Regions from separate parts of the Streptomyces sp. NPDC127092 genome, predicted to be linked through region 2. Evidence: riboswitches for the same ligand, from Rfam matches in the RefSeq annotation. Region 2 holds a riboswitch; the other holds the start of a gene.

Region 1 (8,359 bases), on a different contig from region 2:
GCAGTTGGTTCCAGGGCATCTCGACCGTCAGCGGCCCGCTCGTGATGCCGCTGGACTCGCGCACCTCCGTCGTGGGCTACAAGCTCGGCACCGACGCCCGCCTCACCGTGTACGGCGAGTTCCGCTCCCCGTACGAGAGTTGGTCGGGCACCTCGTCGCAGCAGACGGTGATCCTGGAGCAGTCACCGGACGGGCAGACCGGATGGAAGAAGGTCGCCTCGACGAGCTTCTACTCGAACATACGCAACCCCTTCGTCATCGGCACCTGGAGCAAGGGCGGCTGGTTCCGGCTCCGGCACCTGGAGTCCGACCAGTACGCCGAGTCCGTCAGCAAGCCCTTCTACGTCGTCCGCACCGAGACCCGCGTCACCGGCCTCAAGGCCTCCCCGGACCCCGTCGCCAAGGGTTCGACGATCACGGTCACGGGCTCGCTCCAGCAGTACACCAGCGGCGCCTGGCGCGGTCTCGGCTCGCAGTCGGTGAGCATCTGGTACAAGAAGTGGGGCACGACCACCTGGAAGCAGGTCGCCTCCGGCAAGTCCTCCTCGACGGGCGCGGTCTCGCTGAAGACCACGGCGACCGCCGACGGCTGGTACCAGATCCGCTACTACGGTGACGGCACCCACTTCCAGACGTTCAGCGGCCAGGACTGGGTCGACGTCCGCTGAGCCTCTTCCGTAAGTCCCGGAAACACTGAAGGGCGGCACCCTCTCGGGTGCCGCCCTTCGGCGTTGCTCAGGAGATCCGATCCCTCAGGATCAGAAGTCCATGTCACCGCCCGGCATGCCGCCGCCGGCCGGCGCGGCGGCCTTCTCCGGCTTGTCGGCGATGACGGCCTCGGTGGTGAGGAACAGGGCCGCGATGGAGGACGCGTTCTGCAGCGCGGAACGGGTCACCTTGGCGGGGTCGATGATGCCCTCGGCGATCATGTCGACGTACTCACCGGTCGCGGCGTTCAGGCCGTGGCCGACGGGCAGGTTGCGCACCTTCTCGACGATGACGCCGCCCTCGAGACCACCGTTGACGGCGATCTGCTTCAGCGGGGCCTCCAGGGCCAGCTTGACGATGTTGGCACCGGTGGCCTCGTCGCCGTCCAGCTCGAGCTTCTCGAAGACGGAGGAGGCCTGCAGCAGGGCCACGCCACCGCCGGCGACGATGCCCTCCTCGACGGCCGCCTTCGCGTTGCGCACGGCGTCCTCGATGCGGTGCTTGCGCTCCTTGAGCTCGACCTCGGTCGCGGCACCGGCCTTGATGACGGCGACGCCACCGGCGAGCTTCGCCAGGCGCTCCTGGAGCTTCTCGCGGTCGTAGTCCGAGTCGGAGTTCTCGATCTCGGCGCGGATCTGGTTCACGCGACCCGCGACCTGCTCGCTGTCACCGGCACCGTCGACGATGGTGGTCTCGTCCTTGGTGATGACGACCTTGCGGGCGCGGCCCAGCAGGTCCAGGCCGGCGTTCTCGAGCTTGAGGCCGACCTCCTCGGAGATGACCGTGCCGCCGGTGAGGATGGCGATGTCGTTCAGCATGGCCTTGCGGCGGTCGCCGAAGCCCGGGGCCTTGACGGCGACGGACTTGAAGGTGCCGCGGATCTTGTTGACGACCAGGGTCGACAGGGCCTCGCCCTCGACGTCCTCGGCGATGATCAGCAGCGGCTTGCCCGACTGCATGACCTTCTCGAGGAGCGGGAGCAGGTCCTTCACCGAGGACACCTTGGAGTTGACGATGAGGATGTACGGGTCCTCGAGCGCGGCCTCCATGCGCTCCATGTCGGTCGCGAAGTACGCCGAGATGTAGCCCTTGTCGAAGCGCATGCCCTCGGTGAGCTCCAGCTCCAGACCGAAGGTCTGGGACTCCTCGACGGTGATGACGCCTTCCTTGCCGACCTTGTCCATGGCCTCGGCGATGAGCTCGCCGATCTGGGTGTCGGCGGCGGAGATGGAGGCGGTGGAGGCGATCTGCTCCTTGGTCTCGACCTCCTTGGCCTGGTCGAGCAGCGCACCGGAGACGGCCTCGACGGCCTTCTCGATGCCGCGCTTCAGGGCCATCGGGTTGGCGCCGGCGGCAACGTTGCGGAGGCCCTCACGGACCAGGGCCTGGGCGAGGACGGTGGCGGTGGTCGTACCGTCGCCGGCGACGTCGTCCGTCTTCTTGGCGACTTCCTTGACCAGCTCGGCGCCGATCTTCTCGTACGGGTCCTCGAGCTCGATCTCCTTGGCGATGGAGACACCATCGTTGGTGATCGTGGGGGCGCCCCACTTCTTCTCGAGGACGACGTTGCGGCCCTTGGGGCCGAGGGTGACCTTGACGGCGTCAGCGAGCTGGTTCATGCCGCGCTCGAGACCGCGCCGGGCCTCCTCGTCGAACGCGATGATCTTGGCCATGTGAAGTGGTCCTCCCGGACATGGGGTGGATAACGCTCCTGGACCGCGCCGACGCCCGCGACGGACGGCCCGCGCTCCTCGTGGTTCCTTCCCCACTCGGTCCGCGACCTCGTCTGCCCGATCCTCGTAAGCACTCTCACCTTCAGAGTGCTAACGCCAATGATTAGCACTCGCCCTAGGAGAGTGCAAGCGACTCCCGCAGATCGAGAGCCCCGGACGCGACAGGCCCCGGACACGACAGGCCATCCGCGCGAGCCCCGGGCGGACCCGGCGGCCGGCACCCGCCGGGAAACGCGCGAGGGGCCCGCATCCCGGTCAGGATGCGGGCCCCTCGACGGAAGTGCGTCGGTGGCCGATCGCGCCGCGCTCAGACGGCGAGCTTGACCATGTCCGCCTGCGGACCCTTCTGGCCCTGCGAGATCTCGAACTCGACCCGCTGACCCTCTTCGAGGGTGCGGTACCCGTCCATCTGGATCGCGCTGTAGTGGACGAAAACATCCGCACCACCGTCGACCGCGATGAAGCCGTAGCCCTTCTCCGCGTTGAACCACTTGACGGTGCCCTGAGCCATGCCTAACTCCCCTATTACTGGCCCTTGCGCGGGACCGCACTTCGCGGACCCGGGTCAGACCCTGCGCCGGAACGCGTCGACCGCGGCTGAATGTATCTGCCCAACTGCCCTCTGCAACAGGTCAATCGGACGAGAATTCTGGGCAGCCCGGAAAGGGGAATTGGGGAGAATCCCCAGGATTACGGGGCAAGTCGGGCCCGGCAAAAAGCGCAGAAGGTACACAAGGCACGGGCACTTTGGCTGCTTCTTGTCGTGCGCGGACGCATTCTCATATGCGTCTGGCATGAGCAGCGGAGGGGACTTCCCCAACTCTACCGCGCTCAACCATGCAGAATTGCCCCTTCCGCTTTCTCTCGCGGAAGGGGCAATTCAGATATCTCAGGTACCCGCGGGTAGGGCTCAGCAGCCGCCGGCGACCGCCGGGATGATCGAGACGCCCGCGCCGTCCGGCGTCGCCGTCTCCAGGCCCTGCTCGAAGCGCACGTCGTCGTCGTTCACGTACACGTTGACGAAGCGGCGCAGCTTGCCCTGGTCGTCCAGGACGCGGGCGGCGATGCCGGTGTGGTTCTTCTCCAGGTCGGCGATGACCTCGGCGAGGGTCGCGCCCTCGGCGGGCACCTCGGCCTCGCCGCCCGTGTAGGTGCGGAGGATGGTGGGGATGCGGACGTTCACGGCCATGGCTGTCTTCGTACCTCTCGGATTCAGTGGGCCAGGCCCGCGTCGCGGAACGCGTCCAGGCTCGGGCGGATGGTGGCGGTCGCCTGCGAGCTGTCGGCCACGGCGTCCAGGGTCTTGAGGCCGTCACCGGTGTTGAGGACGACCGTGGTCAGCGTGGGGTCGAGCAGACCGTTCTCGACGAGCTTGCGCGTCACGCCGACGGTCACGCCGCCCGCCGTCTCGGCGAAGATGCCCTCGGTGCGGGCGAGGACCTTGATCGCGTCGACGACCTGCTCGTCGTTCACGTCCTCCACGGCGCCGCCCGTACGGCGGGCGATGTCGAGGACGTACGGGCCGTCGGCCGGGTTGCCGATGGCCAGCGACTTGGCGATGGTGTTCGGCTTCTGGGGGCGCACCACGTCGTGGCCGGCCTTGAAGGCGGCCGACACCGGGGAGCAGCCCTCGGCCTGGGCGCCGAAGATCTTGTACGGCTTGTCCTCGACCAGACCGAGCTTGATCAGCTCCTGCAGACCCTTGTCGATCTTGGTGAGCTGGGAGCCGGAGGCGATCGGGATGACCAGCTGGTCCGGGATGACCCAGCCGAGCTGCTCGCAGATCTCGTACGCGAGCGTCTTCGAGCCCTCGCCGTAGTACGGGCGGAGGTTGACGTTGACGAAGCCCCAGCCCTCGCCCAGCGGGTCGCCGATGAGCTCCGAGCAGAAGCGGTTCACGTCGTCGTAGTTGCCCTCGATGGCGACGAGGTCGCCGCCGTACACACCGGCCATGACGACCTTGCCCTGCTCCAGGTCGTGCGGGATGAACACGCAGGAGCGGAAGCCGGCCCGGGCGGCGGCGGCGCCGACGGCGCCGGCCAGGTTGCCGGTGGAGGAGCAGGAGAGGGTGGTGAAGCCGAAGGCGCGGGCGGCCTCGATGGCCTGGGCGACGACCCGGTCCTTGAAGGAGTGGGTCGGGTTGCCGGAGTCGTCCTTGACGAACAGCTTGCCGGGCTCGACGCCGATCTCGCGGGCGAGGTTGTCGGCCTGGACGAGCTTGGTCCAGCCCGGGTTCAGGTTGGGCTTCTCGGCGACGTCGGCCGGGACGGGCAGCAGCGGGGCGTAGCGCCAGATGTTGGCCGGGCCGGCCTCGATCTGCCTGCGCAGCGCCTCGGGGTCACCGGTCGGCAGGTCATAGGCGACTTCGAGCGGGCCGAAACACAGCTCGCAGGCGAAGATCGGGCCGAGCGCGAAGGTCTCGCCGCATTCGCGGCAGGAGAGGCCGGACGCGGGACCGAGGTCGACCTGGGTCGTCTGCGGGGAAGCGGGTGCGACGGTCTGTACAGCCATGGAGGCGAGGCCCTTTCTCCTCATCTTCCTCATGACGCATTTCGCCATGAGACGGATTTGGCACCTTCCCTAGTCGGGGACCTCGCTGGAGGACGAGTAGTGACCGACTGGAGGGTTGCCGGGGCTTCAACGGGCCGTTTCCCTCTGCCCCTCTGGATGAGCGGTATTCGATTGTGAGACGCGGGCGGCACCCCGACATGCATCGGGCATCCGCGTTGTTCAAGACTGTAACCGAAGCCCTGGACGGGCGAGACGGTCGTCCGATCCGCGAGATGGAGATCACGTTGCTGGAAGAAGTGGAGCGCTGGCTGGCCCGGCGGTCCTGGTCCGTGGCCGACCGTCCGCTGGAGCGGGTCCTCGCCGCGAAGCGCGGGACGAAGGTCAGCGTGGTGCTGCCCGCGCTGAACGAGGAGGCGACGGTCGGCGCGATCGTCTCCGTGATCCGCCGCGAGCTGATGACGGAGGCCGTGCCGCTGGTGGACGAGCTGCTGGTGATCGACTCGGGCTCCACGGACCGTACGGCGGAGGTGGCCGCGGCGGCCGGCGCGCGGGTGGTGGCGCGGGACGCGATCCTGCCGCGGATACCGGCGGTGCCGGGCAAGGGCGAGGTCCTCTGGCGGTCACTGCTGGTGACGAGCGGGGACGTCATCTGCTTCGTGGACGCGGACCTCAGGGACTTCTCGGCGGACTTCGTGACGGGCATCGTCGGCCCGCTGCTCACCGACCCGGACGTGGACTTCGTGAAGGCGATGTACGACCGCCCGCTGGGCGACGCACCGGGTCAGGGCGGGCGGGTGACGGAGCTGGTGGCCCGGCCGCTCCTCAATCTGCACTGGCCGCGCCTCGCCGGCTTCGTGCAGCCGCTGGGCGGCGAGTACGCGGCGCGGCGCTCCCTGCTGGAGCGGCTGCCGTTCCCGGTCGGTTACGGGGTGGAGCTGGGTCTGCTCGTGGACGCGCTGCACACGGTCGGCCTGGACGCGCTCGCACAGGTGGACGTGGGAGTGCGCAAGCACCGCCACCAGGACGGCCAGGCCCTGGGCCGGATGGCGGCGGCGATCTACCGGACGGCGCAGCTGCGGCTCTCGCGCGGCCATCTCGTACGGCCGCGGCTGACCCAGTTCGAGCGGGGCGAGGACGGCTTCGCACCGCGGACGTACCCGGTGGACACGGAGGAGCGCCCGCCGATGACGGAGATCGCGGAGTACGCGGAGCGCCGCCGCGTGGCGTAACACCCGATAATGCGCCTTTCTGCCTAAATTTCCGTTTCATGCGGTTCAAGACTGAAACGGGAATCCTGACGGCCGCCCTGGGTCTCGTGGCCGGGTCACTGTCCTTCGCCGGAGCCGGCCCGGCCGCCGCCGATGTCGTCGAGCCCTTCGGCAAGCGCGAAGCCGGCGTCCACCTTGGCGACACCAGGCCCGACCTGGGCAAGACCGGCCGGACGGCCCCGCAGAGCACGTACACCCCGTCCCCGGCGCACACGCCGTCCGCGCTTCCACGCCTCGGCCCGCCCGGCACCAACGGCGGCGCGATGGCGGAGACCGACGCCGGCACCGAGCGCCTGTGGCTGCTGGGCGCACTGGGCCTGGCACTCGCGGCGACGGGCGTGGTGGCCGTGGCGGCGACGCGGGGGCGCAGAGAGTACTGAGCAGGCGCGGGGAATGCGCGGAGGGCCTTTCCCGTGCGGGAAAGGCCCTCCGTCTCCCGGCAGGTGTTCCTGTCAGCCGGTGTAGTAGCCGGCCATGTCGGCGACGAGGTCGACGGACCCGCTCCGGTTGTAGAAGGTGATCTTCCCGTCCCTGACCGGGACGACGACCATGTTCGCCACCGTCTGCCCGGCGACGAAGTTGAGGTTGGACGCCGCGGTGCGGGTCGTGCCGTACGGGTACACCGACACGAAGCCGGTCGCGGTCGCGTTCGTCGCGGTGACGTTGAGGACCACGGCCTTGTACTGGTCACCGACCGTGAGGCTCACCGTCTGCCCCGCGCCGACCTTGGCCTGGTCCACCCCGACGCCCGCACCCGTGCGGGTGTCCATCACGCGCTTCGGCTTCGTTCCGGTGAAGACCGAGCCGGTGCCCTGCTTGAAGTAGCCGGCGACATCGGCGATGACGTCCACCGAACCGGCCCGGTTGTAGAAGGTGATCTTCCCGTCCCTGACCGGGACGACGACCATGTTGGGCACGGTCCGGCCGGCCGGGAAGTTGACGTTCGAGACGTTCGGCCGGGCGGTGCCGTACGGGTAGACCGACACGAAGCTCGGTGACGTCGCGTTCGTCGCCGTCACGTTGAGGGCCACCGCGGTGGCTCCCGGTTCGGTCACCGGGAGCGTCACCGTGCCGCCGCCCGGGATCTTCGCCTGCGGCACTCCGGTGCCGTCGCGGGTGTCCATCAGCCGGGCCGGCGTCACCGGCTGGTACGCCGAGGCCTCGGTGCCGGCGGTGTAGTAGCCGGCGACGTCGGCGATCAGGTCGACGGATCCGTTCTTGTTGTAGAAGTTCACGAAGCCGTTGACGACCGGCACGGTCACGAGGTTGGACACCGTCTGGCCGGCCGCGAAGTTGAGGCTGGAGGCGGATGTCCGGTAGGTGCTCGCCGGGTAGGCGGAGACGAAGCCGGCGGCCGTCGCGTTGGTCGCGGTGACGTTGAGGACCACCGCCGTCAGCCCGCTCCTCGGCACGCCGCCGGCCCCGGCCACCTCGAGGGAACGCGTCTCCCCCGGGCCGACCTTCCCCTTCCAGGTGCCGAGACCGTTACGGGTGTCCATGAGCCGGGCGGGAGTCAGTGGCGTGTACGTGCCCGGCAGCGTGCTGAGCCCGACGTCGAACGACTCGACGCTTCCGGTGGATCGCAGGGCGGCGCCCGTGCCGTCGGCGGGCTGCGCCGTCATGACGTACGTGTAGGTGGCGTCCTCCAGGCCCCGGCCGAGCTGGTCCCTGCTGTCCCAGTCGATCGCGACGCCCGCGCCGTTGCCCCGCGCTCCCTGGTAGGTGCGGACGACGGTGCCGGAGGCCTCCCGGATCTCGACCTTCCAGGCGCCGACGGAGCGGGAGGTCCGCCAGCGCAGCTGGGTCGTGCCGCCGCTGATCCTGCGCTCGAACGTGTCGAGCATGACGAACGGCTGCGGAGCCACCGGCACCCGCTTGACGTGGATGTTCTTCTGGGCGTCGACGAAGGCGACGTTCGCGCCGAACTTGTCCACGGTCCAGGCGCCGCCCCGGCCGTCCGCATCCGCCCAGGCGGGCACGGTGGCGAGGTCGCTGGTCTGCCCGGTGGCCGCGTTCGTCAGCAGCAGCTTGTGCGCGGTCCGGTCGTGCCGTACGACGAAGCCGTCGCCGAGCAGCGATTCTCCCGCCGTCACGGGCACGTTCTTCTTCAGGGTCCGGTCGTAGACGCCGGCCTTGTCG
Region 2 (8,359 bases):
TCGTAGCGGACCACGGCGCCCGGCTTGGGGGCGTGCAGGATGGTGTTGTTGCCCGCGTAGAGGCCCACGTGCGAGAGGCTGTTGAAGAAGACGAGGTCGCCCGGCTTGAGCTGGCTGCGGCCGATCTTCACGCCGTCGTTCTGCTGGGTGTAGGTGGTGCGGCTGATGCTGACGCCGGCCTGGCGGTAGGCCCACTGCGTCAGACCCGAGCAGTCGTAGGAGTTGGGGCCCTCGGCGCCGGAGACGTACGGCTTGCCGAGCTGGGTGGCGGCCGCGTTGAGGGCGGCGGCGCCGCGCTGCGAGGCGGGCACCTCGTTGCCGAGGTCGACGCGGTCGCCGGCGGCGCGGCTGGCGCGCTGCTCCTCTTCCTGCATCTTGGCGCGCTCGGCGGCGGTCAGGGTGTTGAGCAGCTTCTGCGCCTCGGCGAGCTTGCCCTGGAACTTCTTCTTCTTCTCGCCGAGGGTCCTGCGGACGTCCTCGAGGTCAGCGAGCTTCGTCGTCGCCTCGGCGCGCTGCTGGGCGAGGGTGCGCTGCTTGGTCTGGATGGACTGCAGCACGTCGGCCTGCTTGGCGCCGAGCTGGTCGATCGCGGACGCCTTGTCGAGGTAGGTGTCCGGGTCGGAGGAGAGGAAGAGCTGGAGCGCCGGGTCGATGCCGCCGGAGCGGTACTGGGCGGTGGCGACCGAACCGATCTGCCCGCGCAGGGTGTTGAGCTCCTGCTGGCCGCGGGCCACCTTGTCCTGAAGGGCGCTGATCTCCTTCTGCAGCTTCTCGCGGCGCTCCTCGGCGAGGTTGTACTGCTCCGTGGCCTCCTCGGCCTCGTGGTGCAGCTTGTCGACCTTCGACTTGACCTCGTCGATCTTCGGCTTGGGGGCTGCCACGGCGCCCGACTGGGCGGAGAGCGCGACGGCCGCGGCGGCGGTCGCGGTGAGCACGGTCACACGGGCGCGGCTCGGCTGCTTGGGACGACGGTGGGACGCCACGAAGGCGATCTCCTTCTTCCTCGAGCCGCCAACCGGGCAGCGGCAGGCGGGACCAACGCTGTCATCCCCGATGGATGATCAACCGCGCGAAGGTTCGAGGCCCGACCCTAGTGACCATCTTGTGATCAGTTCAAATCCCAACGGGCAAAATCTGGCCCGCTCAACACATTATTTACGCGCATCCCACGGGCAGTAATGGCCACTTGACCCTCTGCGGATCAGAAAACGGGCATTACGGGTGGACGTGACGAGAGGTCACGAGAGGCGCGAAAGGCGCTTCAGCAACAAGGCGGACGCGACGGGCCGCGCACCGGACTTGGCGACGCCGTCGGCCACCTCGCGGTCGGTGGACACCACCACGACCGGCCGGCCGGGCGGCTCCGCGCGCACCAGCTGACGGATCAACTCGTCGGCCGTGACACCGGGCTTGGAGAACAGCACCCGGACCCCGCGCGGCGGGGCGAGCAGCACGGGAGCCGCCAGCTCGGCCCCGTCGAAGACACAGGTGACCTCGGCGCCCGAGCGGGCCGCCAGCGCGGACAGGCCGCCGAGCAGCCGCAGCCGCTGCTTCTCCAGCGGCATCGTCGGATAGCCGGTCTTCGTCACGTTGTAGCCGTCCACCACCAGGTGCGTCTGGGGCAGTTCGAGCAGCTGGTCGAGGAGCGCGGGATCCGTCTCGGACAGGGCACGGGCCGCGATGTCCTTCGGCGACATCCGGCCCGGCTCCACCGCGTCCACGGTGTCCGCCGGATGCATCGACACCGGCGGCAGGGCGAGTTCGCGACGCAGCCCCTGGGCGGCGTCGAGCACCGTGTCCAGGAGCAGCCGCAGCCGCATGTCCTCCACCGAGCGGCCCTCGCGGGCGGCCCGCCGGCTGGCCTCCAGGGCGGCCTCGACCTCGCCGAGCCTCGCCTTGAGGCGCCGGCTCTCGCTCTCGGCGGCCGACACCTGCGCGGCGGCCTCGGTGCGCGCCGCGTCGATCTCCGCCTGGACGCGGCGCAGCGCGGCCTCGCCGCGCTTGACGTCGCTCTGGGCGCTGCGCAGCTTCCGGTGAAGCGATTCGGCTTCCTTGCGGGCGGCCTCCAGGTCGCGTCGCAGCTGCTCGGTCTCGGCCCTGGCGCGGTCCCTCGCCGCCGCGACCTCCTCGCGCAGCCGCTCCAGCTCGCGGCGGCCGGCCTCGTCGGCGCGCTCGGCGTCGGCCCGTTCGGCCTCCTCGCCCGCGGCGGCCACGAGCTTGCCCCAGCCGGGCGGGCGCAGCACGTACGCCGCCGCGGCCACGTCGACCGGGTCGGCGGCGGCCGGCGGGGCGCCGGACTCGACGGCCCCGGCCAGCTCGGGCTGGGACTCCTTGAACCGCTCCCCGATCCGCTGCCGGAACAGCGGATCGCCCTCCAGGGCGGCGGCCATCGCGTTCCCGGCGAACTTGGCCCGGCGGGAGGCGGTGAAGCGGGCGTACTGGCGCAGCGGGGCCGGCAGCTCGGCGACGGTCAGCCCGCCGAAGGCGTCGGCGACGAGCGCGACGACCTTGCGGCGTACGGCCTCGGGCAGCGGTCGGTCGAGCGCCTCCGCAGCGCCGTCTGCCGAGCCTTCCGACCCGGCACCCTGCGCGGGCTGCTCCACGATCCGTCACCCACTCCCTGTCTCGCCTCGCCGGGCCGCTCCTCAGGAAGCGGCGCCCGGCCTGTCCACCAGTTCGATCTGGTCCACCGCGTTGCACCAGCGGCAGCGGACCGACTCGATGGTCTCACTGACCACCTCGCGCTCCTCGACCTTGGGCTCTCCGGCGAGGTCCAGATGGACGTACTCGACGACCTTGGACGAGCGGGTCACGTCGAAGCGGGTCAGATTGCCGCAGAGAGTGCAGCGCCAGCGGGTCTCGGCGGTCGGCAGGGGAACCGTCGTCATCGTGCCGTCCTCTTTCCGTACGAGGCTTTACGGGCCCGCGGTGCGCCGTCGAACTGCGGGAGTACTGCCCGTAACCCTACGGCCTCGCGGGTACCCCGTGTCACGGCGAGGCACTCTGTCCAGGTGGGCCCCGGTACGCCATGATCTGTCCATGATCGACTGGCGGAGCGCGGTCCTCGGCGCCTGGCGCGGCGCCCGTGGCGGGCCCACCGTGACCTACGGACTCATCGCGTGCTGCGTGCTGCTGTTCGCCGTCAGCCCGGTGTCGGGACTCGGTCCGGCGTACGGCACGGGCGACGAGCTGCTCGCGGCGCAGAGCGCGTACTTCCAGCGCTGGGGCGTCATCCCCGCCGAGCTGACCCAGGGCGAGCCGCGCGCCCTGCTCACCCCGCTGACCGCGCTCTTCGTCCACGGCAGCTGGCTGCACCTGCTCGGGAACATGCTGTTCCTGTACGTCTTCGGCGCCATGGCCGAGGAGCGCATGGGCGCGACCGGCTTCGGCCTGTTCTACCTGGGCGTCGGATATCTGGCGCTGGCCGGCTACGCGGCGGTGCACGGCGACCAGGCGGACAGCGGGCAGACGCTGGTCGGGGCCTCGGGAGCGATCTCGGGCGTGCTGGGCGCCTTCCTCTATCTCTTCCCGCGCTCCCGGGTCACCAGCCTCTTCCCCTTCCTCTTCTTCCTGCCGCTGCGCTTCCCGGCCTGGATCGTGCTGGCGTTCTGGTTCGCGCTCCAGTGGCTGGCGGCCCGCTCGGCCGGGGCCGGGCCGGGGGTCGCGTACCTGGCGCACGTGATCGGCTTCGCGCTGGGCTTCGTCTACGCGTGGGCGCGCTACAGGCGTGGGGATAAGGTGAAACCACCAGCCGCGGCCACCGAGGGAGAAAGCCAGCCGTGATCACCGCGATCGTGCTCATCAAGACCAGCGTGGACCGCATCCCCGAGATCGCCGAGGCGATCGCCGCGATCGACTCCGTCAGCGAGGTCTTCTCGGTCACCGGCACCTACGACCTGATCGCCATGGTCCGGGTCGGGCGCCACGACGACCTGGCCGACATCATCCCGGGCCAGATCTCCAAGATCCCCGGCGTCGAGGCCACCGACACGCACGTCGCCTTCCGCGCCTACTCGCAGCACGAGCTGGACGCGGCCTTCGCCATCGGCCTGGAGTCGTAGGGCGCCCGGACACAGCGGTGAAGCCGGCCTCTCCCCACGGGAGGCCGGCTTCACTCGTACGGGGGAACCCCGTCAGCCGTGGTACGGGCCGGGTTCAGCCGCGGTCCGGGACGCAGCGGCCGTCCTCGGTGCGGTACTTCCACCGGGCGCCGTCGCGCACCAGCTCCTTCACCGCGCCGACGAACCGCTCCACGTGCTCGTCGGGCGTGCCCGCGCCGAAGCTCACCCGGATCGCGTTGAGGGACCTCTCGCCCGGGGCGGCCTCCGGGGCGCCGCACTCGCCCGGGTCCCGCGGGTCGCTGCCGAGCAGCGTGCGCACCAGCGGGTGGGCGCAGAACAGGCCGTCGCGGACGCCGATGCCGTACTCGGCGGACAGCGCGGCGGCGAAGTGGGAGCTGTTCCAGCCCTCCACGACGAAGGAGATGACGCCGACGCGGTCGGCGTCGTCACCGAAGAGCGAGAGCACCCGCACCTCCGGCACCTCGGCAAGACCCTCGCGGACCTTGGCGATCAGGTGCCGCTCGCGGGCGACGAGGGAGTCGAAGCCGGCCTCGGTGAGGGCCTTGCAGGCGGAGGCGATGGAGTAGACGCCGATGACGTTCGGCGAACCGGCTTCGTGCCGGGCCGCGGTGGTGTGCCACTCCACGTCCACACCACCGTCGGCCCGGCGGGCCACCTTGCGGGAGGCGCCGCCGCCCGCGAGGTAGGGCTCGGAATCCCGCAGCCAGTCGGCGCGCCCGGCGAGGACGCCGGAGCCGAACGGGGCGTACAGCTTGTGCCCGGAGAAGGCGACCCAGTCGACGTCCAACTCCCGTACGGAGACGGGGTGGTGGGGCGCCAGCTGGGCGGCGTCCAGGACGATCCGCGCGCCGTGCGCGTGCGCGGCGGCGGCGAGTTCGCGCACCGGCCACAGCTCGCCGGTGACGTTGGAGGCGCCGGTCACGCAGACCAGGGCGGGCCCGTAGGGATCCCGGTCGGCGAGGGCCCGCTCGAGGGTGGCGACGGCCTGCTCCGGGGTGCGCGGCGCGTTGAGGTAGGTGACCCGGGCGTCGCGCCAGGGCAGCAGCGAGGCGTGGTGCTCGGTCTCGAAGACGAAGACCTGGCAGTCGGCGGGGATCACCTGGGCGAGCAGGTTGAGCGAGTCGGTGGTGGAGCGGGTGAAGACGACCTGGTCGCCGGGGCGGCAGTCGAGGAACTCGGCGACCGTGGCGCGGCTGTTCTCGAAGAGGTCGGTGGAGAGCTGGGAGAGGTACCCGGCGCCGCGGTGGACGCTGCCGTAGTACGGGGCGTAGGCGGCCACGTCGTCCCACACGCGCTGGAGGGCCGGGGCGCTGGCGGCGTAGTCGAGCGCCGCGTAGGTGACCTCGCCGCCGGTGACGAGCGGGACGGTGACGTCACGGCCGAGGACCGGCAGCGGGGCGTCGCAGCAGGGGTCGGAGTCGGCCGGAGCGGCGGCGGAAGCGGTGGCGGAGGCGTTCGGGCGTGCGGACATGACGGTGTCTCCCGGCATAAAAGGGGCGCGAAAGGGCGTGAGGGGCCCGTGCGGCGGCAGCGCGGAAAGGGGTGCCGCGTACGGGTGTTGAGGTGGAGAAAGGGGCCGGAGGCCCTAGCGCATTCGCTTGCTCACGAGACACCGCTCCCTAGAGGACCAAGGACCCCAGGGTGTGCGCAGGGGTCCGCGCTTGCCGCAGGCTTCTGCTCGTACGGCCTGGTCTTCACCCGGGGCACCCCGCCACGGACGGAGGGTTGCCGGACAGCCAGCCGGGGCTTTGTCGCTGTCACTCATGACCTGTTCCAGAACCTATGCCAGACGATCACGACGACGCAACCCCGTCCCGGCATCCGGGACGGGGTCGCAATCCGCCGTTCACACGCGCTCAGGCGTTGCTGGCCGCGATCCACCGCTCCAGGGTGCGGCGGGCGGAGCCCGAGTCGACCGACTCGGCGGCCCGGTCCATGCCGGCCCGCAGCTGCTCCGCGAGGGTGCCCTCGCCCGGCTCCAGGGCGACCAGCGCGGCGGCCGAGTTGAGCAGCACCGCGTCCCGTACCGGGCCGGTCTCGCCGGCGAGCAGCCGCCGGGCGACGTCGGCGTTGTACGAGGGGTCGCCGCCGCGCAGGGCGTCCAGGGTCACCGGCTCGATGCCGACGTCCCGCGGGTCGAAGCGCTCCTCGCGGACGGCGCCGTCCCTGACCACCCACACCCGGGAGGTGCCGGTGGTGGTCAGCTCGTCCAGGCCGTCGTCGCCGCGGAAGACCAGGGCGGAGTTGCCGCGGTCGGCGAGCACGCCGGCCACGATCGGCGCCATGCGCGGGTCGGCGACGCCCACGGCCTGGGCGCGCACCTTGGCCGGGTTGGTGAGCGGGCCGAGCACGTTGAAGGTGGTGCGGATGCCGAGCTGGCCGCGGGCGGCGGCGACGTACCGCAGCGAGGGGTGGAACTTCACCGCGAAGCAGATGGTGATGCCCGCCTCCTCGGCGACCTCGGCGACCCGCTTCGGGGTGAGGTTCAGGTTGATGCCGAGCTTCTCCAGGACGTCGGAGGAGCCGGAGGCGGAGGAGGCGGCGCGGTTGCCGTGCTTGACGACCCTGACGCCGGTGCCGGCGACCACGATCGACGACATCGTGGAGATGTTCACCGTCTTCGCCCCGTCGCCGCCGGTGCCGACGATGTCGACGGCCGGCCCGGGCACCTCGATGACGTTGGCGTGCTCGTACATGGTCCGTACGAGACCGGAGATCTCCGCCACCGTCTCGCCCTTGGCCCGCAGGGCCACCATGAACCCGGCGATCTGCGCGTCGGTCGCCTCGCCGCGCATGATCAGGTCCATCGCCCAGGCGGTGTCGTCGGCGGACAGGTCTCGGCCTTCGAGGAGTCCGTTCAGCAGGGCGGGCCAGGAGCGGCCCGCCGCGGTGTCGCCTCCAGCGGGGTGCACAGCGCTCATGGTCGCTCCTGTGTGTACGTACGGGACTGCGAGGTCGTCTCCCACCCTATCGATCTCCGGGCACGGCAAAGAGCCCCGTCCATCGAATGGACGGGGCTCTCGCCGTGGCGACTACCAGGTCAGGCGGTCAGGTGATCAGTGGTGGCCGTGGCCGCTCTCGATCTCCCTGAACTCCTCGACCGTCGGCTTGGCGATCTGGTTGTCCGCGCCGTAGTAACCCCGGTTGAGCTTGACCCGGAGCTTCTCCATGCGGCCGATCTTGCGCTCCACGCCGTTCTCGTCGACGGCCGGCGGCAGCTCGGCCGGCTCGTACTGCTCGTGGGCGGTGAGCTTGTAGCGCTCGCCCTGGCTGAGCGGCTGGTGGACCTCGACGAACTCACCGTGCGGCAGGCGCTTGATGATGCCGGACTCGCGACCGTGCAGCACCTTGTCCTTGTCCCGGCGCTGGAGGCCGAGGCAGATCCGCTTGGTGACGATGAACGCGATGACCGGGCCGACGAAGAAGAAGATCCGGACGAACCAGGTGATCGAGTTGATCGACAGGTGGAAGTGCGTGGCCCAGAGGTCGTTGCCACCACCGACGAGCATGATCATGTACGCGGTGATCCAGGCGACACCGAAGGCGGTGCGCGTCGGAGCGTTGCGCGGGCGCTGCGCGATGTGGTGCTCGCGCTTGTCGCCGGTGATCCAGGACTCGATGAACGGGTACACCGCGATGGCGGCCAGCACCACCGGGAAGATCACCAGCGGGATGAAGACGCCCAGGACCAGCGTGTGGCCCCAGAGGTTGATCTCCCAGCCCGGCATGACACGGATCAGACCCTCGGCGAAGCCCATGTACCAGTCGGGCTGGGCGCCGGTGGACACCTGGTCCGGGCGGTACGGGCCGAGGGCCCAGATCGGGTTGATCGAGGCGATCGCCGCGATGACCGCGATGACACCGAAGACCAGGAAGAAGAAGCCTCCGGCCTTGGCCATGTACACCGGCAGCAGCGGCATGCCGACGACGTTCTTGTTGGTGCGGCCGGGGCCCTCGAAGTGCGTGTGCTTGTGGACGAACACCAGGATGAGGTGCGCGACCACCAGGCCGAGCATGATGCCCGGGAGCAGCAGCACGTGCGCCGAGTAGAACCGGGCGACGAAGTCGCCGCCGGGGAACTCGCCGCCGAACAGGAACATCGACAGGTACGTGCCGACGATCGGCACGGACAGGATCGCGCCCTGCATGAAGCGGACACCGGTGCCGGAGAGCAGGTCGTCCGGGAGCGAGTAACCGGTGAAGCCGGTGAACATGCCCAGGAAGAACAGCAGGAAGCCGAACAGCCAGTTGATCTCACGCGGCTTGCGGAACGCGCC

What was found. Region 2 has a riboswitch for S-adenosylmethionine ahead of ACFWJO_RS14505 (aminotransferase class V-fold PLP-dependent enzyme). Riboswitches for the same ligand answer to the same signal wherever they lie in the genome.
Region 1: it holds a riboswitch for S-adenosylmethionine, as region 2 does, so the genes downstream of both, thrC (threonine synthase) here and ACFWJO_RS14505 (aminotransferase class V-fold PLP-dependent enzyme) in region 2, are expected to answer to the same signal.

What each region holds. Positions count from the first base shown of each region.
Region 1 is NZ_JBHXFE010000006.1:134,348-142,706, reverse strand. It holds gene ACFWJO_RS07500 (hypothetical protein) at 1-668, shown strand, start outside; gene groL (chaperonin GroEL) at 759-2,381, opposite strand; gene ACFWJO_RS07490 (cold-shock protein) at 2,749-2,952, opposite strand; gene ACFWJO_RS07485 (MoaD/ThiS family protein) at 3,352-3,630, opposite strand; gene thrC (threonine synthase) at 3,654-4,976, opposite strand; SAM riboswitch class I at 4,970-5,115, opposite strand; gene ACFWJO_RS07475 (glucosyl-3-phosphoglycerate synthase) at 5,237-6,181, shown strand; gene ACFWJO_RS07470 (hypothetical protein) at 6,220-6,600, shown strand; gene ACFWJO_RS07465 (FlgD immunoglobulin-like domain containing protein) at 6,673-8,359, opposite strand, start outside.
Region 2 is NZ_JBHXFE010000014.1:119,857-128,215, forward strand. It holds gene ACFWJO_RS14480 (NlpC/P60 family protein) at 1-983, opposite strand, end outside; gene ACFWJO_RS14485 (NYN domain-containing protein) at 1,239-2,603, opposite strand; gene ACFWJO_RS14490 (hypothetical protein) at 2,646-2,888, opposite strand; gene ACFWJO_RS14495 (rhomboid family intramembrane serine protease) at 3,040-3,783, shown strand; gene ACFWJO_RS14500 (Lrp/AsnC family transcriptional regulator) at 3,780-4,061, shown strand; gene ACFWJO_RS14505 (aminotransferase class V-fold PLP-dependent enzyme) at 4,156-5,553, opposite strand; SAM riboswitch class IV at 5,735-5,851, opposite strand; gene trpD (anthranilate phosphoribosyltransferase) at 5,939-7,003, opposite strand; gene ACFWJO_RS14515 (cytochrome bc complex cytochrome b subunit) at 7,139-8,359, opposite strand, start outside.